Regions from separate parts of the Vitreimonas silvestris genome, predicted to be linked through region 2. Evidence: riboswitches for the same ligand, from Rfam matches in the RefSeq annotation. Region 2 holds a riboswitch; the other holds the start of a gene.
The links. A riboswitch is a leader RNA that binds a small molecule or an ion and turns the genes downstream of it on or off. The one in region 2 is predicted to bind cobalamin.

Region 1: linked by a shared signal. The riboswitch ahead of DSM104635_RS09085 (TonB-dependent receptor domain-containing protein) and the one ahead of DSM104635_RS00320 (ABC transporter substrate-binding protein) in region 2 are both predicted to bind cobalamin.

What each region holds. Positions count from the first base shown of each region.
Region 1 is NZ_CP047045.1:1,788,870-1,800,843, reverse strand. It holds gene DSM104635_RS09095 (alpha/beta hydrolase family protein) at 1-468, opposite strand, end outside; gene tuf (elongation factor Tu) at 661-1,851, opposite strand; cobalamin riboswitch at 1,994-2,199, shown strand; gene DSM104635_RS09085 (TonB-dependent receptor domain-containing protein) at 2,347-4,212, shown strand; gene DSM104635_RS09080 (dodecin family protein) at 4,280-4,480, shown strand; tRNA gene DSM104635_RS09075 (tRNA-Gly) at 4,580-4,653, opposite strand; tRNA gene DSM104635_RS09070 (tRNA-Tyr) at 4,687-4,772, opposite strand; gene DSM104635_RS09065 (TrmH family RNA methyltransferase) at 4,963-5,622, shown strand; gene DSM104635_RS09060 (hypothetical protein) at 5,619-5,981, opposite strand; gene DSM104635_RS09055 (GNAT family N-acetyltransferase) at 6,075-6,566, opposite strand; gene metG (methionine--tRNA ligase) at 6,566-8,272, opposite strand; gene DSM104635_RS09045 (N-acetylmuramidase domain-containing protein) at 8,314-9,762, opposite strand; gene DSM104635_RS09040 (glycine zipper 2TM domain-containing protein) at 9,920-10,117, opposite strand; tRNA gene DSM104635_RS09035 (tRNA-Thr) at 10,207-10,282, shown strand; gene DSM104635_RS09030 (hypothetical protein) at 10,408-10,836, shown strand; gene DSM104635_RS09025 (anti-sigma factor family protein) at 10,917-11,648, opposite strand; gene DSM104635_RS09020 (RNA polymerase sigma factor) at 11,648-11,974, opposite strand, start outside.
Region 2 is NZ_CP047045.1:57,487-69,460, forward strand. It holds gene arsC (arsenate reductase (glutaredoxin)) at 1-248, shown strand, start outside; gene DSM104635_RS00315 (M61 family metallopeptidase) at 357-2,285, opposite strand; cobalamin riboswitch at 2,433-2,613, shown strand; gene DSM104635_RS00320 (ABC transporter substrate-binding protein) at 2,642-3,448, shown strand; gene DSM104635_RS00325 (FecCD family ABC transporter permease) at 3,445-4,407, shown strand; gene DSM104635_RS00330 (ABC transporter ATP-binding protein) at 4,404-5,171, shown strand; gene DSM104635_RS00335 (long-chain-acyl-CoA synthetase) at 5,168-6,964, opposite strand; gene DSM104635_RS00340 (hybrid sensor histidine kinase/response regulator) at 7,048-9,048, opposite strand; gene DSM104635_RS00345 (hypothetical protein) at 9,282-10,079, opposite strand; gene DSM104635_RS00350 (hypothetical protein) at 10,123-10,380, opposite strand; gene DSM104635_RS00355 (hypothetical protein) at 10,425-11,081, opposite strand; gene DSM104635_RS00360 (hypothetical protein) at 11,302-11,862, opposite strand; gene DSM104635_RS00365 (hypothetical protein) at 11,907-11,974, opposite strand, start outside.

The DNA of each region.
Region 1 (11,974 bases), 1.7 Mb from region 2:
GTACATCACCGGGTCGCCATCGTGCGTGCCATAAGAGGGCCAACCTGCCAGCACTGTCGCGTAGGTGGTCGAACCGCCGGCCCGCTGCATAAGCTGAACGGCTTGCCCGGTGCGAATATCCAAGCTGACCGCCTGATATAGTTCACCGACGAACGTCACGTAGGGAATGGCGGTCGTGCTGGAGACGATGATGACGACGTGATTGGGGCTGCCCCATTCAACGTCGCGAATCTTGGCGTCGCCAAGGTCAAGCACGGCGAGCGCGGCGCCATCGCTCAATTGCTGGACCATCACGCGAAGCTGACCATCGCGCGAAGTGACGTAAGCGACGTTTTGCCCGTTGTCCGAGAGCCGGACGTTCGACATTGCCGGCAGACGGCTGTAGGCCTCTATCGGCGCAGCTGACGCGGTGATGCACACGCCGAGCGCCATAATCCCGGCCAGAGCGGCCAGAACGCGGTTTCTCATGACTTCCCCCGTTCTCACGCCGGAGCAGCTTCCGGCGACCGCACACGCGGCCTGGAACTATGGGGCACAATTAACACCACGCATTGCACGCGCCAAGGCGCGCACGCACGACGGACAGCTGCTGCGCTGCAACGAAAAAGCCCCGGAGCGAACTCCGGGGCTTCTGGGATGTCAGTTTGTGACGCTGAAGGCCTAGTCGACGATCTTGGCCACGACGCCCGAGCCGACCGTGCGGCCGCCTTCGCGGATGGCGAAGCGGAGGCCTTGGTCCATGGCGATCGGGTTGATGAGCTCAACCGAGATCTTCACGTTGTCGCCCGGCATGACCATTTCGACGCCTTCCGGCAGCTGAACGATGCCGGTCACATCAGTGGTGCGGAAATAGAATTGCGGACGATAGTTGGTGAAGAACGGGGTGTGACGGCCGCCTTCTTCCTTCGTCAGAACGTAGATCTCCGCTTCGAACTTCTTGTGCGGCGTGATCGAGCCCGGCTTGGCCAGAACCTGGCCGCGCTCGACGCCTTCACGATCGATGCCGCGCAGCAAGGCGCCTATGTTGTCGCCGGCTTGGCCCTGGTCGAGCAGCTTGCGGAACATTTCAACGCCCGTGCAGACCGACTTCACGGTCGGACGGATGCCGATGATCTCGATTTCCTCGCCGACCTTCACGATGCCCTTTTCGACGCGGCCCGTGACGACCGTGCCGCGGCCCGAGATCGAGAACACGTCTTCAACCGGCATCAAGAACGGCAGGTCGAGCGGACGCGCCGGCTGCGGGATGTAGGTGTCGACAGCGGTCATGAGGTTCATGATCGAGTCTTCGCCGATTGGCGCGTCACGGCCTTCAACGGCGGCCAGAGCCGAGCCCTTCACGATCGGAATGTCGTCGCCCGGGAAGTTGTAAGACGTCAGCAGCTCGCGGACTTCCATTTCGACGAGGTCCAGCAGTTCCTGGTCGTCGACCATGTCGACCTTGTTCATGAACACGACCAGCGCCGGCACGCCGACCTGACGGGCGAGCAGGATGTGCTCGCGCGTTTGCGGCATCGGGCCGTCGGCGGCGGATACGACGAGGATGGCGCCATCCATCTGAGCGGCGCCGGTGATCATGTTCTTCACGTAGTCGGCGTGGCCGGGGCAATCGACGTGGGCGTAGTGGCGCGCCTTGGTCTCGTACTCGACGTGCGCCGTGTTGATCGTGATGCCGCGGGCCTTCTCTTCTGGCGCGGCGTCGATGTCGGCGTAGGACATGGCCTTTGCGCCGCCGGTCTTGGCCAGCACCATAGTAATGGCCGCTGTGAGCGTGGTTTTGCCGTGATCGACGTGGCCGATCGTGCCGATGTTGCAGTGCGGCTTGTTCCGCTCAAACTTTTCCTTGGCCATTGTGAGGTCCTGTCTCTCCGGCGTCCAAAAATGCTAGTGCGACGCTTCGGCCCGGCCGAAGCGCGCGTAAGGTGCGGGTCTTTAGCCGTCGCGCCGCTCACGTCAAGCCCTGGCGCACCTTGGCGGGCCGATCCGGCGCGGCTAAACGTCTTAGCGCGACGGTCGTCCGATGAGGACGCGAAATGGGAACGCGGTGCGGGGATCACAACCCCAAATCCGCGGCTGTGCCCGCAACTGTAAGCGGCGAGCTGATCCGCCATCACGCCACTGGGTCCGAAGGACCTGGGAAGGCGGCGGAAACGCGATCGAGCCGTGAGCCAGGAGACCTGCCGTCGCACGTCGCTCGTTCGCCCGGCCGGGATTCAGCCGTCGAACCGGATGTCTCCGCAGCAGCGACGCGGGCGGCCCCGCGCAAAGAATTCGTTCTTTGGGCCCCGCTTGTCGCTGCTTGGCGTGTCCTTGGGGACGAGACGCGCCGCTTAGGGGGATGATCCCATGCGTAACATACTCAAGGCCGCGCTATTTGCGGCCACAGCCTTCATCACGTCGCCCGCATTTGCGCAGGAGACAGACATCGTCGTCACCGCGACGCGTGAACCAACCGAGGCGTCACGTCTCCCCGCCCGCATTGAAGTCGTCGATCGCGCCGACATTGAAGCACGCGGACTTGTCACTCTGGTTGACGCGCTCGGCGCTCAGGCGGTGCAAAGTGGCGGCGCAGGCCAGCAGACCTCTGTGTTTTTGCGCGGCACAAACTCGAAGCATGTGCTGGCGCTGTTCGACGGCATCCGTCTGAACGACGCTTCGAGCCCGTCATCCGCGTACGATTTCGGTCAGGACGCACTCGGCGCGCTTGAGCGCGTCGAAGTGCTGCGTGGCCCTGCATCGGCAATCTACGGATCTGACGCGGTCGGTGGCGTGGTGAACATGATTACGCGTCGCGGCGGCGAGACGCCGTTCGAACCGTTCTTGGAAGCCGAAATCGGTTCGTTCGGAACCTTCCGCACTTTGTTGGGCGCGGCGGGCGGCGGCAGCGCCACGTCTTACGGCGTAAGCGTCGAGTTCTATGACACCGAGGGCTTCGACAATGTGCCCGAGCGCTTCCCGCTCAGCACAGGCGACAAAGACGGATCAACACTTTCGACGTTTACCGGTACGGCCCGCCACGAAGCTGGAAACTGGGGTTTCGATGTGTTGGCGCGGTATCGGGAGTCTGTATCTGAATACGACACGCTGGGCGGCGGCCCCGGCTTCGACCAGCGCGCCGATGATCCGGATCTCGGCAACGAACAGGAGCAGACGGTCTGGCGGCTGGGCGGCGACTACACCCTCAGTGACGCATTCAATGTGCGACTGTCTGGCGGTGAGGTTTCACTCGATCGCGCAGAGCGGGACGGCGGCTTGCAGACATTCTCTGCGGCGTTTGATCGGCAATTCGCTGACTTGACGGCGCACTATGACCTCACTGGCGGATCGCTCAACGGCGGGCTGTCATTCGAGAACAACACCATCGACAACGTCTCGCAATTCAATGACCCGCTCACAACTGACGAAGATCAAAGCGCCGCGTTCGTGATCGGACAGTTCGACATCGGTGAGCGCGTGGTGGCCACTGGCTCGGTGCGCGTCGATGACTACGAGGCGTTCGGCGCCCAGGCGACGTATTCGCTGGGCGCCGTCGCCACCTTCGATGCGTTCCGCTTGTTTGCTTCCTTCGGCGCCGGGTTCAAGGCGCCTTCTTTGAGCGAGCGCTATGAGACAGGCTTCTTCAACATCGGCAATCCCGATCTTGCACCGGAGGAATCCGAATCGTGGGAGATCGGCTGGGACTTCGATGTCTCGGAGGCGATCAGCACCGGCGCGTCTTATTATCAAACGCGCATCGACAACATGATCAATTATAGCTTTGGCGATCTGCAGAATATCAACATCGATGAAGCTGAGATCGACGGCGCCGAATTCTATGTCGACGTCGATGTGTTGCCTTGGGCCAACGTTCGAGTGGATTACGCCTGGACCGACGCACAGGATGGCGCAACGGGCGTGCAATTGTCGCGGCGCCCCGAGCATGGCGCGAAGCTTGAGACAACCTTCCGTCCTGCTGATCGTCTGAGCGTCGCCGTGAATTGGCGCTATGTCGGCGCGCGTAATGACACCGTCTACACGCCTACAGGTGTGTTCGCGGGCACAGCCGAGGTCGATTCCTACAGCGTCGGCGGCGGCAATGTGACGTTTGACCTAGACGACCACGCGGAACTTTTCGTGCGCGTCGATAACATCACGGATGAAGACTACGAACCCGTGGAAGCTTACGCCGGCGCGCCGCGCAGCGGCTTCATCGGTGTGCGCGCGCGGTTCTAACAGCGGCGGCGCTTGCATGCGCCTGCGGCAGGCCTAGCGTCCTCTTGTTGCAAAACAGGAGGACGCCATGGCTGTCGCCAAAGTGATCGAAGTCACCGCCGGTTCCGCGAAGGGTCTCGAAGACGCCATCGAGCAAGGCATGGCGAAAGCGTCGGACTCACTCGAGAACATCGAAGGCGCCTGGGTGCAGGACATCAAAGTCACCGCCAAGAACGGCAAGATCAGCGAATGGCGCGTGAATATGAAAGTGACGTTCGTGCTGAACTGAGCTGGATTGGCCTGCCATCCGAAGCTCGCGGGTGGGACGCGCAGTCCTCCTACGCCCAGCTTCGGAGGACATCCTACGCGCGCTATCGCGAGCGTAGGATGGAGCGGGTAGAGGGAATCGAACCCTCGTCTTCAGCTTGGAAGGCTGCGGCTCTACCATTGAGCTATACCCGCAACCGCTCTTGGTAGTGTCGTCGCTAGCACGGCTGGTGGAAGGGGCTGGATTCGAACCAGCGTACGCTCTCGCGGGCAGATTTACAGTCTGCTGCCATTAACCACTCGGCCACCCTTCCGGCCATGCTTCCGCGACCGGCAAAGCCTCTATAAGCAGAGCCCTCGTTTCGCGGAGCGCGTCCTATACCTAAGCCCCCACCCCCACTCAAGTCTGGCCGTGCACGGCCTATCAATCCGCTGCCGCGCCGCGAGTTTGAGGAAGAAACCGGCGGGCCGTCCTGGATTTGGGGCGTCCACGCGGCGCTTGCCGTGCTGGCCAACCCTGTTCGGAAGGTCGAGCGCGTCATCGCGACGCGCAACGCCGCCTCACGGCTGCCTGACAACATTGAGCCGCACATCCTCGGGCCGGACGCCATCGACGGCATGCTGCCGCCAGGCGCGGTGCATCAAGGGTTGGCCGTGCGCGCGTTTCCGTTGGAACCGCATTCGGTAGAGACCGCGTGTGGGCCAGCCGATGGGCGCAGCGTGCTGGTGCTCGATGGCGTGACCGATCCGCAGAATGTCGGCGCCGCGTTCCGCTCCGCCGTCGCGTTCGGTGCGCGTGCGGTGATCTTGCAGGACCGCAAGTCGCCGCAGATGACGGGCGTGCTGGCGAAAGCGGCGGCCGGCGCGATCGAACTCGTGCCGCATGTGCGCGCCGTGAATCTCGGACGCGCTGTCGAAGAACTGCGCGCGCTTGGATATCTCACCGTTGCGCTTGAAGGCGAGGCTGAGCTTGCGCTGGATGAAGCGCTCAACGATCCGCGCCCTGTTGCGCTGGTCCTCGGCGCTGAAGGCAAAGGCTTGCGCCCAGGCGTCGCGGAGGCGTGCGAGAAGCGCGCACGCATCCCGATTGCGTCAGTGATGGAAAGCTTGAACGTGTCGGCTGCGGCGGCGGTTGCTCTCTACGAAGCCAAACGCTCGCGCTAGTGCGCGGCTTTGGCTCCGCCCCGGAAGAACATGCTCTTAATCAGAAAGAACACGCCGGTGATGATGAGATAGCCGAGGAAGAGGACGAGTACGCGCGTCCAGAACGTCTCTTCCATGATCGGCGGCAAGGTCACGTCACCACCGCCGCCGGCCAGCACTGGGGCCAAGCGCTCGATGGCAATGTGGATGATCACGGCGACCAGCGAGATCGGAAGCCATTGCCTCCACGAGCCCATGAAGATCACCGCGGCCAGCGCGATGATGAGACCCTTGGGGTCGTTCACCGTGCCAAAGCCCTGGCGAAGATATTCGACGGCTTGATCGACGTATTCCATAGGCTCGCCCCTCCACTTGGCCATTGGGCGCGTTCCCCTGCCGCCCGGCGGCGAATTTTTAGGGAGGAAACCCGGCCTCGGCAACGCCGAAATGGCCCCTGGTTCCTTTAGGGCGTCCTACTCCAGGACCAGTGACATCAGAACATCGTCGCACTGCTTGCCGCCGACGAAGATTCCGCCTGGAATTCGCCCGCTCTCGCGGAAGCCAAGGCGCTCGTAGAGCCGGTGCGCGTGGGTGTTCTCGCCGTTGACCCAGAGCGCGATCCGCGAGGCGCCGCGCTCGCGCGCGCCGTCGATGGCCGCGCGCATCAGGGCGGTGCTGGCGCCGGTGCCGCGCCCGTCCGGGTGAACGTAAACGGCGTGCACCCAGAACGTGTGCGCGAGCGAAGGATACGGAAGCGCGTCGATCGAAAGCTTGCCGACCAGACGCGTCTCCAAGAACGCTCCCCACGCATCGCCCCGCTTCAGCATGGCCGCGACGACTTCGTCGGGCTGCGCAGCGTCGGTCTCCTCGGTGTCGACCATGGCCAGCGGCGCTTCGATCATGCCGTAGCGATGCAGCGCCCGGTACTCGGCCAGATTGGCGACGGTGAGACGGCGGACGTCCATCAGCCGGCGCCGAACCGCGCTGCCCACTCCGCGACTTGCTCGTCCTCGATCTTCTTGAACAGCACGTCCGGCGGCGTGATCGGGTGATTGCGCGGCAACGCGTCCCAGACACCGGCATCATCCGGCTTCGGCCAAGTACGATTGGCTTCCGGCACGCCAAGCGCATCGAGAACGGTCTTCGCCGCATCGGGAATGAACGGTTGCGCCAGGATGCCAAAGATCGCCGCTGCGTTTAGTCCGGTGCGCACGCCGACGGCGGCGGCGTCACGATCCGTTTTCAGTGCAGTCCACGGTGCGGCGACTTGCAAATATTCGTTGCCCGCGACCCAAATCGCGCGGAGTTCGGCGGCGGCTTTGCGGAATTCCATCTGCTCGTGCGCGCGCGTGAGCGCGGCGAGACGTTCGGCAAATTCCTTTGCCAATTTCTCCTCGTGCGCGCCAGGTGCGCCGCCATCAGGAACAACGCTGTCGAACTTCGACGCCGCGAATCGCGTGATGCGGTTGACGAAATTGCCGAAGACGTTGGCGAGATCGGCGTTGATGGTTTGCTGGAATTGCTCAAGCGTGAACGCGGCATCCGAACTCTCCGGCGCGTTGGCCATCAGATACCAGCGCCAGTAATCGCTCGGCAAAAGCTCAAGCGCCTGGTCCATGAAGATGCCGCGCTTCTCGCTGGTCGAGAACTTGCCGCCGTACCAAGTCACCCAGTTGAACGCCTTTAGGCGATCCACCAGCTTCCACGGCTCATCTGAGCCCATGATAGTCACCGGAAAGCTCACGGTGTGGAAGGCAACGTTATCCTTACCCATGACCTGAATGTAGGTGACGTCGTTTGCGCCGTCAGTATGACGCCACCAGCGCTTCCAATCGTTGCCGGTGGCTTCGCTCCACTCGATCGTCGAGGCGATGTACTCAATCGGCGCGTCGAACCAGACGTAATAGACCTTGTTCTCGAAGCCAGGGCGCACCTCGCCGTCCTTGATGACCTTGATGCCCCAAACCAGATCGCGCGTGATCGAGCGCTCGATCAGGCCTTCATCGAGCCACTTGTAAGCGATTGAACGCGCCAGCGCTGGCCAATCTGTTGACGCGTCCACCCAAGCGCGGACGCGATCCTGCATCACGGGCTGCTTCAGGAAGAGATGCGCCGTGTCGCGCGGTTCGACATTGGTTGAGCCGGAGATTTTTGAGCGCGGATTGATCAGCTGGATCGGGTCGAGCAGCGTTTGACAATTGTCGCACTGATCGCCGCGCGCACGCTCAAAACCACAAACCGGACATGTGCCCTCGACGTAGCGATCCGGCAGGAAGCGCTTGTCGTCGATCGAGTAGATTTGCTTCGAGACACGTTCTTCGATCAAACCGTTCTTCTCCAGCACTTCACCGAAATGCTGCGTTAGCTCGTGGTTCGGCGGATTGGACGATCGGCCGAAATGATCGAACGACAGCCGGAAGCCGTCGCACGCATCCTTCTGGATTCTGAACTGCGCGTCGCAGTATTCGCGCACGTCTTGCCCGGCCTCAGCGGCCGCCAACTCAGCCGGCGTGCCGTGCTCGTCGGTCGCGCAGATGAACAGAACCTCGTGGCCCTGCAGCCGGCGAAAGCGCGCGTGTACGTCTGATGGCAGCATCGAACCGGCCAGATTGCCGAGATGTTTGATGCCGTTGATGTACGGAAGCGCGGAGGTGATGAGGTAGCGGGCCATGAAGCCCGCTACCTAGGACGCCGCCCTATCGCTCCGCAAGGTTACGACGTGGCTTTCAGGCGGGTGTAAGCGTCGCGCATCATGCCGCCGTAGCGCTCGACTTGGCCCGAGCCGTTATACCCCCGCGCGAAGCCCTCCCAATCCTTGCGGACGAGTTCGTCCGCAAGGTTGTTGGAGCGCACGAAAGCGGCGAACGCTTTGAGCTGCTGAGCTTGTGAACGGCACATGTCGGTGACGAACGCTTTCGGATCGGCGAAGCCGCACGCCGCGTGGTTGAAGCCCATGATCTGGAACAGACCATAGCTCGCCGATGCGACCGCGTTTTGCGGATCGAGTGCGTAGGCGGCCGCGAGCTGATCCCAGCGCTCGGCCTGGGTGCGCGGATATTTCGACGCGTCCCAGGTCGGATACGAGATGGTTGGGTTGGTCGCGTCGAAGCGGCGATTGGTGCGGCGCGAGAAGATGTGCGGCTCGAACAGAATGATCGGGCGTCCATCCGGGCCAAACGCGCCGGCGCGGCCGCTTTCGACCTCGACCACCGCCTGCACAGCTTCGACCTCGCAGCCGAGTTCCGTGGCGATGACCTCGTAGTCCGCCCGCGTCAGCGCCGCAGTGCTGCCTGCGCGCAAAGTGGTGAGGTAGCCGTCATTGACCAGCGGTGGTAGCGCCGCAAACGCATTGGCCAGCGCTGTTGCATAGGCGGCAGCGCCTGGCCCGCCTTCGAATTCGCCGGCGAACGCGGTCCAATCGCGGCGTTGCAGTTCGTCCGCCAAGCCGCCGCGCGTCACGTACGCTATGAACGCAGCGAGTTGACGCGCTTCCGATTGCGCCATGTCTTGCACGAAGGCCCAGACGTTGGCGTAACCAGCGGTCGCGTAGTAGCGGCCGGGCAATTGGAACGCGCCCCAGCTCGTCGCGCCAAGCGCCGCTGCCGGATCAAGTGCGTAAGCTTCCGCAACTTTGGTCCAACGCGAGGACTGAGTGCCGCCGAGCGGCGCGCGGCTTTGGTTTGAGATGCTCGGGTTGCTGGCGTCGAAACGGCCGCCAGTCGCTTGGCTGAAGTAGAACGGCTCGAACGAGATCAGCAACTTCTGACCGGAGAATCCCGGCCCGCCGCTTTCGACGCGCAGAATGGCTTTCAGCACGTTCGCGTCCGCGACGCCGAGCTGCGTCGCGCCGGTGATGATCGCATCGTCGGCAAGTCGCGCGGCATCTGTTGCGCGCAAACTATCGAGCGAGAATCCAGCAGGCGGACCTGATGGCGCGGCCGGCGGTGGCGCAGGCGGCGCGGCTGGCGGCGGCGCAGCTGGTGGTGAAGCAGGCGGGCTCGCCGGCGGCGGCGGCGCGGGCGGCGTTGCAGGCGGACGCGGCGGTGCGGGTGGTGTCGCGGGCGGACGCGGCGGTGGCGGAGGCGGTGGGGACGTTGGGCGCGGCGGCGTTGAAGAGCGGCGGCCGAAGATTGCGCCGAACACTGAATCCCAGAAGCTCATTTTATCCCCCGATATCGTGCTCAGACGCAGGCGCAGTCCCCGTGCGCCAAGGCAGCGGCATTAACCTTATCTCGCGAACGTTGCAATCGCGAGCCGGATACGGCAGAGCGCCCATCCTTCCGGATGAGCGCCCTAACCTTCCTGCATTTTCCGTGTGTTACGGCGGATCGATGATCGTGCCAGCGACGGCGCCGGTCACACCGCCCACGGCCGCGCCGCGTTCACAATCTTCATCATCGATGGCGCAACCTGCCGCTGCACCGACACCGGCGCCGACAAGCGTACCGCAAGCTGACACCAAGCTCAGTGAGCCGAGGGCGAACGTTGCGGCCAGAAGCGTTTTCAGGGCTTTCATGTCCGTTCTCCATTCTACATGGAGCCAACGGCTCGTGAAAAATGCCGTTCCACGGAACACTTAGTCCTGGCAGAAACGTGATGTCGTATGCCGCCATAGCTCAGCTGGTAGAGCACCTGATTTGTAATCAGGGGGTCGGGGGTTCGAGTCCCTCTGGCGGCACCATCCTGCTCACGCGGCTGTGATCGGGTTCCCGCTCCTATCTTCGGAATGCGCGGAAGAAATCTGAACGGCGACCCGTTCTCCCATCGAACCCGGCAGACGCCGGCTGCTTGACGAGGAGACCGATCATGAAAACCACCCTGTTCACCGCGGCCGCGGCCGCTCTTTTGCTCACCGCCGCGCCCGCTACGGCGCAATTGGTCGGCGGCAGTGGCGGCGTTGGCGGCGTCGTCAGCGGCACGACCGGCAGCGTCACTGGCAGCGTGACGGGCAACGGTTCTGTAGGCGCCGACACCAGCGGCGTCACCAGCACCGCGCGTTCGACTGTCGATCGGACCACCGCACGCGCACAACGTGAAGCCCGCCGTGCCGAACGCGCTGCACGTCGCGCCGCGCGTGAAGCCCGCGAACGTGGCGAAGCCGCGGCCGACCAAGCGCGCAGCATCAACCCGAGCGTGAATGCCGGCGGCGGCGCCTCCGGTTCGGCCAACGCCGACACCAACGGCGCAAACGCGAATGCGAGCGTCAACGCCAACGCAACGGCCACGCCGCGCTAACAGCACGAAACTCTCTCTTGGATGACTGGCGGCGGATCTTCGGATCCGCCGCTTCTTTTGTTGCGATGACGGGAAGAGACTTACGGAACGACCGCCCAGTTGCTCTCACGACCGGCGCGTTCCTGTTCAGCGTCAAACGGCTCCCCGCTAATCATCGCATCGACGGCGTCGAGAATAGCCGGCGCGTCGGCGCCCGCTTGGCGAAACTCGCCCTGCGCATCGCCGTGGACCGCAACCTGCACGGCCCAGCGATCGTTCTCGCGGCACGCCAGCCCCGATGTCGTCTCCGCTTGCGCCGCATGCGAGAATGTGCGGCAGACTTGGCCGTCATTGGCGCGGAAGGTGAGGCCGATGCGGGTGGCGGCGCTTTGATTGGTGGCGTCGCTGGCAAGGCGCGTGTCGAGCACACGCGCGAGATCGGCGCCGGCATAGCGGCCATCGCCGACAAGCAAATCGTTGGACGGTAATACCGCGTGGCCAACCAGCACTCCCACGACGAGGCTCGCTGCCATCGCGGCCCATGCGGGCGGGCCGAAGCGCGCTTTGCGCGTGTCACGATGCACCGCCAGGTCCACGACCGGCGGCGGTTCATTGGCAGCGACATCGCCGAGTAGCGCGCGCAGCCGCTCCGGGACGGGTTCTGTGAGTACTGAATCGTAAGCCGTATGCAGCGCGCGGCGCACCGCACGGAACCGCGCCACGCGCGCTGCAAGTGGTGGATCTTCGGCCATAGCCGCTTCGACGCGCTTTGCGTCCATCGCCGGCATCTCGCCGTCGGCGTACGCCATCAGTTCTTCATCTGTGAGCTTCATCACGCGCCCTCCGCGCGGCCGGACAAGCGCGCTTCAATCGCAGCACGGCCCCGCGCCAGCCTGCTCGTCACCGTTCCAATCGGCACATCGAGCATCTCAGCCGTTTCGCGATACGAAAATCCTTCGACCAACACCAGCGCCAGAACCAGCCGTTGTTCTTCCGGCAACGCTTCCATCGCCGTACGGGCGGCTTGCGCCTCCAAGTGCGTTTCCATCTCGGCGGCGCCGCCGGTTCCCACATTCAAGCCGGTCTCCTCCGGCGCAAGCACACGGTCACGGACGCTGCGGGAGCGGACTTCATCGATCCAGGCATTCTTCATGATGCG
Region 2 (11,974 bases):
TGAAAACCGGCTGGACCAAACAACAGCTCAAGGATCTGTTCGCCGCTGCGGGCGTCACGCCGCGCCGCGCGCTGCGCGCCAAATCCAAGGAAGCCGAAGAGCTCGGTCTGCTCGATCCGAAAATCAGCAGCGCAAAAATCCTCGACGCAATGATCGCGCATCCCGCGCTGGTCGAGCGACCGTTCGTGACGGCGCCCAAGGGCACACGGCTCTGCCGGCCGAAGGAAATGGTGAAAGAGCTGCTCTGATCATCGCCTCAATATGGACCGCCGGCGCCCTCGCCGGCATTCGCACGAACGACCAAGCGCTAGCGTTCGTGTTGACGAAGAAGCCGGCGAGGGCGCCGGCGGTCCATATTAGCGCGAACGCGGCGCCAGGATCGCCCGGAGCCGATCCGTCGTCCCGCTCACGCGCTCCAGATGCGCGTAACGCAGGCCGCCGTGGTAATCGAGCTCAACGGTCCGGTACTGATCGCCGTTCTTCACCAACAAGTGGATCGGCTCGGCGCTATCCTTCGCCGCTGTGATCGAGCGTCGCAGCACATCGGCGCTGTAGGCCACATCATTCACCGCCACGACTTGCGTGCCGATCGTGATGCCCTGGTTGAAGGCTGGGCTGTCCCACTGCACAGCGCTGACGTTGCCGCCGTCGCCGAAGCTCAGACCGATCGAATAAGCAAAGCTTGCGTTCTTGTTGAGCGATTCAGAGTCGCGCTGATAGTCGCTGCGCTCTTCGGTGTAGACGAGGCGATAGCCGCCGCGCGTAATGCCATCGAGCGGCGGCTCTGTGTTGATACCTTCGATCCGCGTGCGCAGGAACGTCGCCCAATCGTGGCGATAGACCGCGTTCAATCCGGCAACGATGTCATCGAACGTGTAAGTCTCTGGAACTTGCCATTCTCCGTTGCGCACACCGAAGAAGGCGCGGGAGAAGTCGTCGAGCGAACGGCGGTTGCCGGTGCCTTCGCGGATCAGCGTGTCAGCGTCGAGCCAGATCAGCAGGCCTTCGGAATAATAGTCTTCGTTGCGCTGCCAGCTCCGCCACGGCGAGGGCCGCCGCGCGGATAGCACCGGATCCATCGTGGTATCGGCAACCGAGCGCCATTCCCGGCCTGACATGTTCTGATACGTCGCCGCCGTCAGCGCGAGCGAGTCGAGCGCTTGCTCGCGCGTCCAAAGGCCCGAGCGCGCCGTGAGGATTGTGCCCCAATATTGCGTCATGCCTTCATAGACCCAGAGCAGGCTGCCCTGCTGTGGCACCTCGTAGTTCGGCGTCCACATGTCGGCGGGACGGCGGAATTTGCCGTTCCATGAATGCACCATTTCGTGCGGCAACAATCCGCGCTCTGACGCTGAGCTATCCCAGTCGGTGAAGTATCCCGGATCAACACCATTCTCGCTCGAACGGTGGTGCTCGATGCCGACGCCACCCATGCGGTCACTCAACGAGAATAGGAAATCGTAGTGATCGTAGTGTTGCGAGCCGAACAGGCGATAGGCTTGGCGCACCAGATTACTATGCGCTCGAATTTGCTCCTCGCTGGCTTCGAGGAGGCGCGCCTCGTCGGCGACGACGTTCAGATAAACCGGCAGTCGCGCGCCGGGATCGAGATCGATGCGGCGGAAGTATCGGCCCGCGAACATCGGAGAATCCACCAGCGTTTCGAGATCGACTTCGGCAAAGCGCGTCACCGCGCCCTGCGTTTCCGCGCCATCAAGCGCCACCGCGAATTGCCAGTCCTCCGGCAGCGTGATGCTGGGGCGGAAACGAATCTGTCGCGCATAGTGGCCCGACGGATAGAGTAGTAGCGTTTCCCAGTTCAGGTTGAACATCTCGCGCGTCGAGACGATGCGGCCTTGCGCGGTCGCCGTCGGTGACACGAACTGATGCCGCGCCTCGATCTCGGTGACGCCAGCCGGGATGTCGAGATGGAACGCGAACACATTCACCGGATCGCGCCGCCACGGCAGCAGCTCGCCGTTGGCGCGAAACTCAAGGCCGGCGAACAGATTGATCGGCCCGCGCGGCGAATGCTTGCCTGGAATCCACTCGGCATAGAGCAGCGTCATTGGCCCCGGCTGCACCGGGATCACCTCACGCGCTGTCCAAATGCCGCGCAGCGTGTCCGTCGCGTCCACCTCAAGTGTGATCACGCCCGGGTAGGCGACGTCCTGCGGCGTTGCGACCGGCGGCGGCAGTGGTGCAAAATTCTGCGCCGAAGCCGGGATGAAACCCGCGCCAAACAAAGCGGTGGCCATCGCCGCGCCGCGCATTATGCTGGTCATGATCAATCCCCGAACACTTGGTCGGCCAATAACAGCGAGCGGCGTCGCTCAGGTCAATGCCACAACCCTAAGCGGCGAGGCATCGAGCGCTGGTTTGCGATGAATGGCGCAACATCGGCGGCGGATCGTCTTGGTTCCATGCAATTGCTTCGTGCGGATATTGCCGGTAAGCCGCTCGCGTCGGTTAAGGGAACGCGGTGCAAATCCGCGGCTGCGCCCGCAGCTGTAAGCGGCGAGCATCGAACCAAGCGCCACTGGAGCGATCCGGGAAGGCGGTTCGGCGCATCGACCCGTGAGCCAGAAGACCTGCCGACGGAGACGCCTGGGTCCGGGATCGTGGCCGTTGGAGGCACGCGTTGCGGTGGTTGATCTGTGCGATGGCGCTTGCATGCGCGCTCCCGGCGCACGCTGAACCGCGCCGTATCGTGTCGCTGGACTATTGCGCCGACCAATTCGTGCTCGCGCTCGCCGACCGCAACCAGATCGCCGCGCTCTCACGCGGCTCGCTGCGCGACGATTCCTATTTTCGCGATCGCGCGCGCGGCATCCGCCAAACACGCGGAACGCTAGAAGAGGTGCTGGCGCTGCGTCCCGATCTCGTCGTCCGCAATTGGGGCGGGCCGTGGGATGCGGAGGCGGTCTACGGCCGCTTTGGCGTGCCGGTGCTGCAAGTCGGCGACACGCCGGACTTCGTGACGGCGAGCGCGGATCTGCGCGACGCGGCGCGCTCGCTCGGCCACGCCGATCGGGGAGAGGCTATCGCCCGCGATCTAGACTCGCGTTTATCGCGCCTCGCGGATTCGGCGCCGCATCAGCGTAGCGCCGTTATGTACCTCTCCGCGGGCGGCGCAGTCGCAGGCTCGGGCACGATGATGGACGCGATCATCACCGCCGCTGGCGGGCGCAATCTGCGCACCGATGCGAGCTGGGCGGTGATGCCGCTTGAACGCCTGGTGGAAACACCGCCCGCGCTCATCGCGCTCGGCTTCTTCAACAGCGGCCGCGAGCAGGTGAACGCATGGTCGCCATCGCATCATCCAGCGTTGCGCCGCGCACTGCGTGAAGCGCGCACGGTCCAGCTGCCGACCGCAGCGATTTCATGCCAAGCCTGGTACGCCATCGACGCCGCCGAAACCATCGCCGCTGCGTTGCGCGCGCCATGAACGCATCGCTCCGCGCGTCGTTCGTGTTGGCGTTGATCGGCGCCGTCGCACTCGCTGCCGGCCTCGCGCTCGGCCCTGTCGCCACTAGCATCCTTGCTACCGACGAAACCTCCCGCGTCATCGTCTGGGAGATTCGCTTTCCGCGCTCGCTGACCGCCTGGCTCGTTGGCGCAGCACTCGGTCTCTCGGGCGCGGCGCTGCAGGGTTTGTTGCGCAACCCGCTCGCGGATTCCGGCGTGCTCGGGCTTTCTGGGTTTGCCGCGCTCGGCGCTGTGATCGCTTTCGCCTTCGGCTTCGCCGCGTTCGCTCCGCTGCTCGCGCTGCTGTTCGCGCTTCTGGCCGCAATGCTGGTGACTACCCTCGGCTGGGCCGCGCGCGGGCCGGCGAGCTTGGTGCTGATCGGCGTCGGCCTCTCCAGTTTCGCCGGCGGGCTAATCGCGCTCGCGCTCAATCTGGCGCCTAACCCCGGCGCGTTGGCCGACCTGGTGAATTGGACGCTCGGCTCCGTGGAAGGCCGTTCGCTCGAACACGTCGCGTTGGTTGCCGGATTTCTCGTCGTCGGCGCAGCGTTCATTTTCGCTGCCGCGCGCGGCTTGCAAGCACTCACGCTCGGCGAAGAAGCCGCCGCCGCGATCGGCGCAAATCTCACGCGCACGCGCACGCTCGTCGTGCTCGGCGCCGCCGCTTGTACGGGTGGCGCGACGGCTGTCGCTGGCGTGATTGGCTTTGTTGGCATTGCCGCGCCGCATCTGGTGCGCGCGCTCGCGGGCCACGACCCAGCGCGTTTGCTGTTGCCGAGCGCGCTGGCCGGCGGCGCCATGCTCGTGTGCGCTGACGTCGCGGTGCGATTGTTGCCGACGGATACCGAACTCAAACTCGGCGTCGCCGCAGCCCTGATCGGCGGGCCGGTGTTTGCGTTGATCGCGGCGCGCCTCGCTTCGCGGGGAGGCGATGCATGAGCGCGTTGATAGAACTCGTAGGCGTCAGTGTATTTCTCGGCGGCCGTCTGGTCGTCGAGGAAATCTCACTCGCTATCGAACGTGTACAAATCGTTGCGCTGCTCGGCCCAAATGGCGCCGGCAAAACGACATTGATGCGCGCCGCACTCGGTCTCGCGCCGATCGAGTTCGGCGCAGCGCAGCTGATGGGCGACGATCCGATGCTGTTGTCGGCGCGCGCGCGCGCCTTGCGCGCCGCGTATTTGCCACAGCGCCCGCAGTCGATCTGGCCTATCAATGTCGAACACCTCGTAGCCCTCGGTCGTTTCGCGCACGGCGCCGCGCCCGATCGCTTGTCGCCGCCGGATCAAGCCGCCGTCGATGCCGCGCTCGAGGCGTGCGCGCTGACGCCGCTGCGCGCGCGCCGCATGGACGAGATCAGCGGCGGCGAGAAGGCGCGCGCACATCTTGCCCGCGCGCTCGCCCAGCACGCGCCGCTCTTGGTGTTAGACGAGCCGACTGCCGGACTCGATCCGGCGCAAGCGCTGAGCGTCGCCGATATTCTCACGCGACACGCCGCAAGCAGCGGCGCCGTTCTTTTCTCCACCCACGACGTGGCGCTCGCTGCGCGCATTGCGCATCAAGTCGTTCTTTTGCGTGAAGGCCGCGTCATCAGCACGGGCGCGCCGCGCGAGGCGCTGACGCCGCAATCGCTCGAAGCAGCTTACGCGCGCAAGGGCAGGTTGGAGCAAATCGGCGACACATTGGTCGCCGTGTTCGACTAAAGCTTGAAGCCGCCGCTCTGAATCTTCGCGTATACCTCCGGCGTCACGCGGATATAGGTGTGCGTTTCCGGGCAATCGAAATAGAGTTCCTGCTCGATCTTAGCCGGATCGAAGCCGTCGCGCACCAGATCGACCTTGCGATACTTGAACGTGCCGGTCGTTTCGATCGCTGGCGTCATGCGAATGAAGAGCGGTCGCGCATAGTTCGGCAGCTCGCGCATCAGGAAGTCGCGCAAGCCGTCAAGCTTGAACTCCGCGCCGGGCGTGATCGCCGCCATGCCGGCGCGGCCGTCGATGCGATCGATTTTCACACCGTAGACGTTCGCTTCGTCAACGCCGGGATAGCGCGCGATCACTTCGGCCACCTCTGTGGTGGAAACGTTCTCGCCCTTCCAGCGGAACGTGTCGCCGATGCGGTCGACAAAATAGAAATAGCCCTCCGCGTCCTGGCGCATCAGATCGCCCGTGCGGAACCAGGCATCGCCAAGTTCGAACACGTCGCGCAAGACCTTGCGTTCTGAAGCGGCCTTGTCGGCGTAGCCGCTATAATTGTGACGGGCGTCGTCCTTGATCAGACCAATCGCTTCGCCTGGTTCGCCCACATCGGTCAGCAGGCAAAGGCCGTCCGGCCCACGCACGGGCGCCTCCGCTTCAACGTCGAACTTCACCAGACGCACCGCGAAACTACCACGCAGATAGCCGGGTATGCGCCCGATCGCGCCGGGTTGCCCGTCGAAGTTGAACATCGAGACGTTGCCTTCGGTCGAGCCATAGAACTCGAGAATGTTCTTCACGCCGAACCGCTCTTGAAACTCGGTCCACACCTCGGGGCGTAATCCGTTGCCGAACGCGAGCTTCAGCCGATGCGCGCGCTCTTTCGGATGCGGCGGCTGATTGACCAGGTAGCGGCAGAGTTCGCCGATATAGACAAAGATCGTGCAATCGTTGTCGGCGACGTCATCCCAGAAATGAGTCGCGGAGAACTTGCGCCGCAGCACCAGCGTGCCGCCATTCAGCAGCGCCGCGCCTACGCCGCACAAACCGCCCGTCGAATGATAAAGGGGCAGCGCGCAATAGACCTTGTCTTCCGCGTTGGAATTGGTCGCGCCCGCGAACGCCCGCATATAGAGCTGCGCCCGCGTGTGCGTGATCTTCGCCGCTTTCGGCATGCCGGTGGTGCCGGAGGTATAAATGTAGAGCGCGACATCGCGCGCCTTCAGGCCGGCGCGACGTCCGCGCGATGGGCGCTCCGGCGGCAGCTTCGGTTCGTGCAGATCGAGCTTGCGCCGGCTCTCGCCTTCGTCTTCGCCATCGATCACCCAATAAGTGAGCGGCTTGGCCAGACCAGCACGGATCGTCTCGACCGCGGCCAGCGTTTCCTTGTCGGTGATAACGTGTTGTGCGCCGGAGATGCGGAGACAATGCGCCAAAGCGGCGCCGGTTAGGTTGTTGTTGATCAGCGCAGTCGCGGCGCCGACCTTCGCAAGCCCGGCCCACGCGGGGATGTACTCGGCGCGATTGGGCAGCAGTAACGCGACAGTGTCGCCCGTCTTCACGCCTTGCCCATCGGCCCATGCCGCGAAGCGATTGGCCAACGCGTCGAGCTGGCGATAGGTGTAGCGCTGGCCTTCGAAGATGAGCGCGGTGTGGTCTTCAAAGCGATCGACCGCGTTCTCAAAATCGTCGCAGATGAGATCGTCGGAGTCGGAATCGATCTTGCGCACCCGCCACAGCGTGCGCGCCAAGCCGCTTAGAAATCTGATCTCGCGCCCGATCCGCGCCGCGGGGTTCATCACATGCTCCGAGGCGTACTTAGTGGGCTTCGAACCGAATCGAAACCGAGACGCAGCGTCACACGGCAATCGTTATTCGGCTGTTACGCGGCAAGCACGTCGCGCACGGCTTCGATCAGCGCGCGCTCGTCGAATGGCTTGCGCAGCAGCGTGGGGCGCGCTTCGGAGGCCTCAAGCGCATCCGCATCGGCGTAACCCGAAACGATTAGCACGCGCAGCGCGCCGTTGGAGCGGGCCTTGGCGTGCTCGGCAAGTTCGAGACCGGTCATGCCCGGCATAGAATAGTCCGTCAGGAGCAGATCGGGGAGGCGAGTTTCCAGCAGCCGCAAGGCCGCGCCCGCATCTTCGGCTTCCACTGCGTCATAGCCGGCTTCACGCAACGTCTCCGCCATGAACGTCCGAACGCCCGGTTCGTCGTCGACGACGAGCACGCGCTTGCCGTCTCCGCCGGAAAGATCGACGCGCGCCGGCGCTTCGACCTCGCCGTTTTTCACCGCGGGCGCCTGCGTTTTCGGCAGGACAAGCCGCACAGTTGATCCGCGGCCCGGCGCGCTATCGATCTCGACATGCCCGCCCGATTGTCGCGCCGCGCCGAACACTTGCGCGAGGCCAAGGCCCGTGCCTTTGCCGGCGGGCTTGGTGGTGAAGAACGGTTCGAAGGCGCGATCGACAACATCTTTCGGCATGCCCATGCCCGTGTCGCGCACGGCGAGATCGATGCAGCCCTCTTTCTCCGAAGGCTGTGCGATGATCTCGATGCGCCCCCCCTCTGGCATTGCGTCGCGCGCATTGATGACGAGATTGAGGATGGCGAGTTCGAGCTGATTGGCGTCGGTGCGCACCCACCGCGCTTCAGGATGCAGGCTAAATTCGAGAGTAGTGCCTGCATCGACGGAACGGCGGAGCAATTCTTCCATACCGGGCACAACCTCGTGCAGATCGACCGCCGCCAACTCCATTTGTTTTCCACGCGAGAAGGCCAGCAATTGCTTGGTCAATTTGTCGCCGCGCTGGGCGGCGTCGAGCATGTGCAGCGCGATCTCGCGCTGCTTGGGATCTTCGACGCGCTTCAGCAGCATGTTGAGGCCGCCAATGACGACGGTGAGCAGATTGTTGAAATCGTGCGCCACGCCGCCGGTGAGCTGACCGATGGCTTCGAGCTTCTGTGTCTGAGCCATGCGCGCCTCGGCTTGGCGTCGCTCGGCAAGATCGCGCAGCGCCCAAACAATCAGCGCCGCCGCCAACGCTAACGCGAGCAAAGCGCCGATGACAACGGAGAGGTACGAATACGTGCGCGGCGTATTGATCAGCGAGGAGGCGATGGCGATGTGCGTCGACCAGCCTGACGTCGGTGAGGTCACATAGGCCGTCGAACTCCGGAAGCCCTCCGAGGTAACGCCTTCGTAGATGCCGCTGGTTTCGCCGCTGACGATCGCATTGCGCACATAGGATGTGGCCGGCGTGCCGACGCGCCGTTCATAGTCAGCGCTGCGGGCGATGAAATTGCCTTCGCGATCGACCAAGGCCGTAATCGCTTCCGTCGGCGAGTGGCGCAGAATGACAGCCTGAAAAATCTGCGGATCCACCGCGACGGTTAGAAGATAAGAGCCATCGCCCCCGATGGGCACGTGCAAATACACACACGGACAATTCGGCCCGTCGCGCCGCACTTCGCCGACGCCGTTGCTGTTGACGGTGATGGCTGGATTGAGCGGCGCCGAACTCAATTGGAAGGATCGGCGGGTGCTGAAAATCTCGCGGCCGCTTTCGAGGTCGGACACGATCACGTTGCGCCAGTGCGGATTGAGCGACGCGAATTCGCGCGAGCGATCGTAAGCGGCTCTCCATTGCCGGCGATCGAACATGTCGGCGCTGGCGAGCACCTCCATCAGGGCGAAGTCCGATTGCAGGCGCGCATCGACCAGTTCGACGATTTGTTGCGCGTTCGTCAGAGTGCGGCGTTCGACTTCTTCGCGCTCGCGGCCAAACGCGAACGAGAGCTGGATCACCACCAGGATCACGATCGGCAACGCAAGCGCGGCGCCGATCAGTACAAACGATCTTTGACTGGGCGTGCCCTGCAAACTTTCCTCGCGCGGGCGCGACCTTAAGGGCCGTATCCGCCTGCGGCAATCGGGAACCCGGACCGGTTTATGTCTGGATGCGCTCGATCAGTGCGAAAGCGGGCAGAATTGCCAACATCCAGGTGATCAGAATGGCTTGGCCTTGCATCTGCGTCATCCTCGTTTGCTCGAGAATGTTTCTAGCTGCGCTCCGTTGCGGCGGTGTTTCGCGATCGTTTCACAGTCGTGGCGATTTAGGGGCAGCCTTGCCAATGCGCCGCCAGCGCATCGCGCCAGGCTTGTTCGCCTTCGTGGCCATCGGCGACGCGTTGCAGTACGAGCGAATAATTGTCGTAGCCCGGATGGTTCGGTTCGTTGAAGCGGGCTTCGACGACGTAGCCTTCGCGGGCATCGAGCCAGAGTGAACCGTTGAGCGCACCGCCGACATCGTAGCGGATCGTGTCGCGGTTCTGGCGTTGCGCTTCGCCGATGAAAGTAGCATCGGCGCGGCCGCGACTGGTGACGAATGGGCCGCTGCCGCTTTCGTCTGGCCAGGTGAGGACGACGAAGAAGGCGAAGTTTTCGCGCGGCGCCGCACGGCCTTCCATCATGGCGGAGATGTCGGCGAGATCGAAATCGTAGAGACGGTAGGGCGCCGGGATGCGTTCGAGGCGTTCGTAGACGCTGGCTTGGGGCACTTCGACGTTGATGGTGCGATCGTTCAAGTTCGCGTTGAAGGTGGCGAAGGCTTCTTGGGTGCTTTCGCGGGTTAGGCGGCCGCCGATTAGTTGCGAGGCTTCGCCTCGGGTGAGATCGAATTGTGCTGTGACGTAGGCGGCGTTGGTGCAGTTTTCGACTTGCTTCGATACCGCGACCCGGGCGCGGCTTTCGCGGTGGATGATGATGCGCTCCGGCATGGTGCCGTCTTGGTTCGAGCGGACGTAGAACGCGGTGCGGCCGACCGGGTCGGTGGCTTCGGCGGGAACCGCGGTGGAGGCGGCGCTTGAGCAGCCGGCCAGGAGGAGGGCGGAGAGGAGGGCGTTTCGGATCATGTCCCGGAGATGCTCGCCCGGCGCGATTGGATGCAGCGCGCGCTCAATTCGCTTTGTCGCCCTCGGGGTAGGCGCCGGCGTGATCCATGAACCAGCGGCCGGGCGGGTTGACCATGTTGAGGAAGCGGAGCGCTTTTTCGTCGGCGATTTCCTTTGACGGAAACACGTCTGGCCCGCCGTGGATGCCAGGGAACAGCGTGCCGAGCGGAAAAATGTCGAGCACGCGATAGACGCGGTAATAGTTGCGCCAGCCCTTCGCGGGCGGCGCGTGCGGGATCGGGGAGGGTTTGAGCTCCAGCATAAGGGTTAGGTGAGGCGCGGGCGCTGGAAGATCAAGCGCCGGTGCTAGGTGGAGTCGAATGCGCCGCTGGCTGTGAGCGCCGCGTCGTACGAGACCCAGAAATCGTCTTCGCCGATGAGCGGGATCAGCTCGGCCGCGTAGTGCAGCATCGGCCGCGCGCGATGGGGCGTGGCGTAGAGGCGGGCGGCGAGACGTTTGGCGTAGGGTGCGGGATCGTTGAACACGCGCAGCAGCGCTTCGGCACGCTCGGCGAGGGGCCAGGCGGAGTAGAAGCGGCGCTCTCTTGGACCGCCGGCTTCCTGCCGGCATTCGGTGTTTCGACTTTCACCGGCCTGCGCCGGTTGCAACGCCGGTTTGCCGGCTGGAAGCCGGCGGTCCGAGAGCGAGAAACACCGAAAGCTCACGCGCCAATCTTCCGGCGCGTCGGCGCTGAAACCGATTTCGCGGCGCTTTCGCGTGCGGCGCGGCCAGAGGAGCGGGCGCGTGTTTGGTTTTGGCAGCGCTGCGGCTTCGAGCAGCAGGAGTTGACGCATTAGCGTTTCACCAGCGCGGAGCCATTTGGTGATGAGGCGCCATTGATCGCGCAGCAGCGTGTGCTCCGCCGCGATCTCTTGCGGCGCGCCGAACAGGTTGAACAGCGTCAGGATGAAATCCTGCGCGATTTGCCAGTGGCGGCGATTGGTGTGGCGGGTGTCGAACATTTGCGCGGGGAGTTTAGCGCGGGGTGGGGGCGGTCGGATTCAATGAACCCTCTCCCGCGCGAGCGAGAGAGGGCAGGGTGAGGGTTAGCGCTGGAGTTGGACGCGGTTGGCGCAGTGAAAGGTGCGGCGTTCTTTGTGGAAACGGTGGTGCTCCACCCTCACCCTGCCCTCTCCCTCCCATTGGAGGGAGAGGGTTCTAGACGGGTGCAATCCTCCGGATTTAGCTTCGGCAATCCGCCAGCACGCGCTGGAGCATCGCGTCGTGGCGGATGCGGGTGGTGTCGCCGGCGGCTTGGACGGCGAAGCCTTCGGCGCTGGCGGCGATCGCGTCGAGACGGGGATCGATGGCGCGGACTTGCGCCGAGATGTTCGGCAGGCCTTCGTTGAAGCTGCGCGCGTCGAACACGTAGCGCGCGCCGGGGGTGATGATGCCGAGGCCGGTCGGTTGATCGGGCGTGAGCTCGATGTCGCGCGTGAGCGCGATCGTGCGGCTGGCGCGATTGCAGACCCAGGTGAACGACGCTTCGGTCTCCTCGCCGCCGAACGCCGCGCTGGTGAACGCGCCGTCGCCGGACGCAGTGTAGAACCAGCGGCCGATCAGTTCGGGATCTTGGTCGACATCGTCCCAGGTGAACGCGGGATTGTCGGAGAGCGCGTTGGGATCGCGGATGGTGGTGTTGGTTGATGCTGTGGCTGACGACTGCGCGGCTGGTGACTCAGCCGCAGGCTGAGTCGGCGGCGCGGGCGGGGTGCAGGCGGTTAGGAGGAGGGCGAGGGGCATGATTGACACTGAGCGCATTTCCCTAGCCATCCAACTTTGCTGCATCAGCTCTGTTCGTCTTCCTCGGAGGGATCTGTTTCGAGCATTCCGAGCGCGAGAGCCCAGACTGACT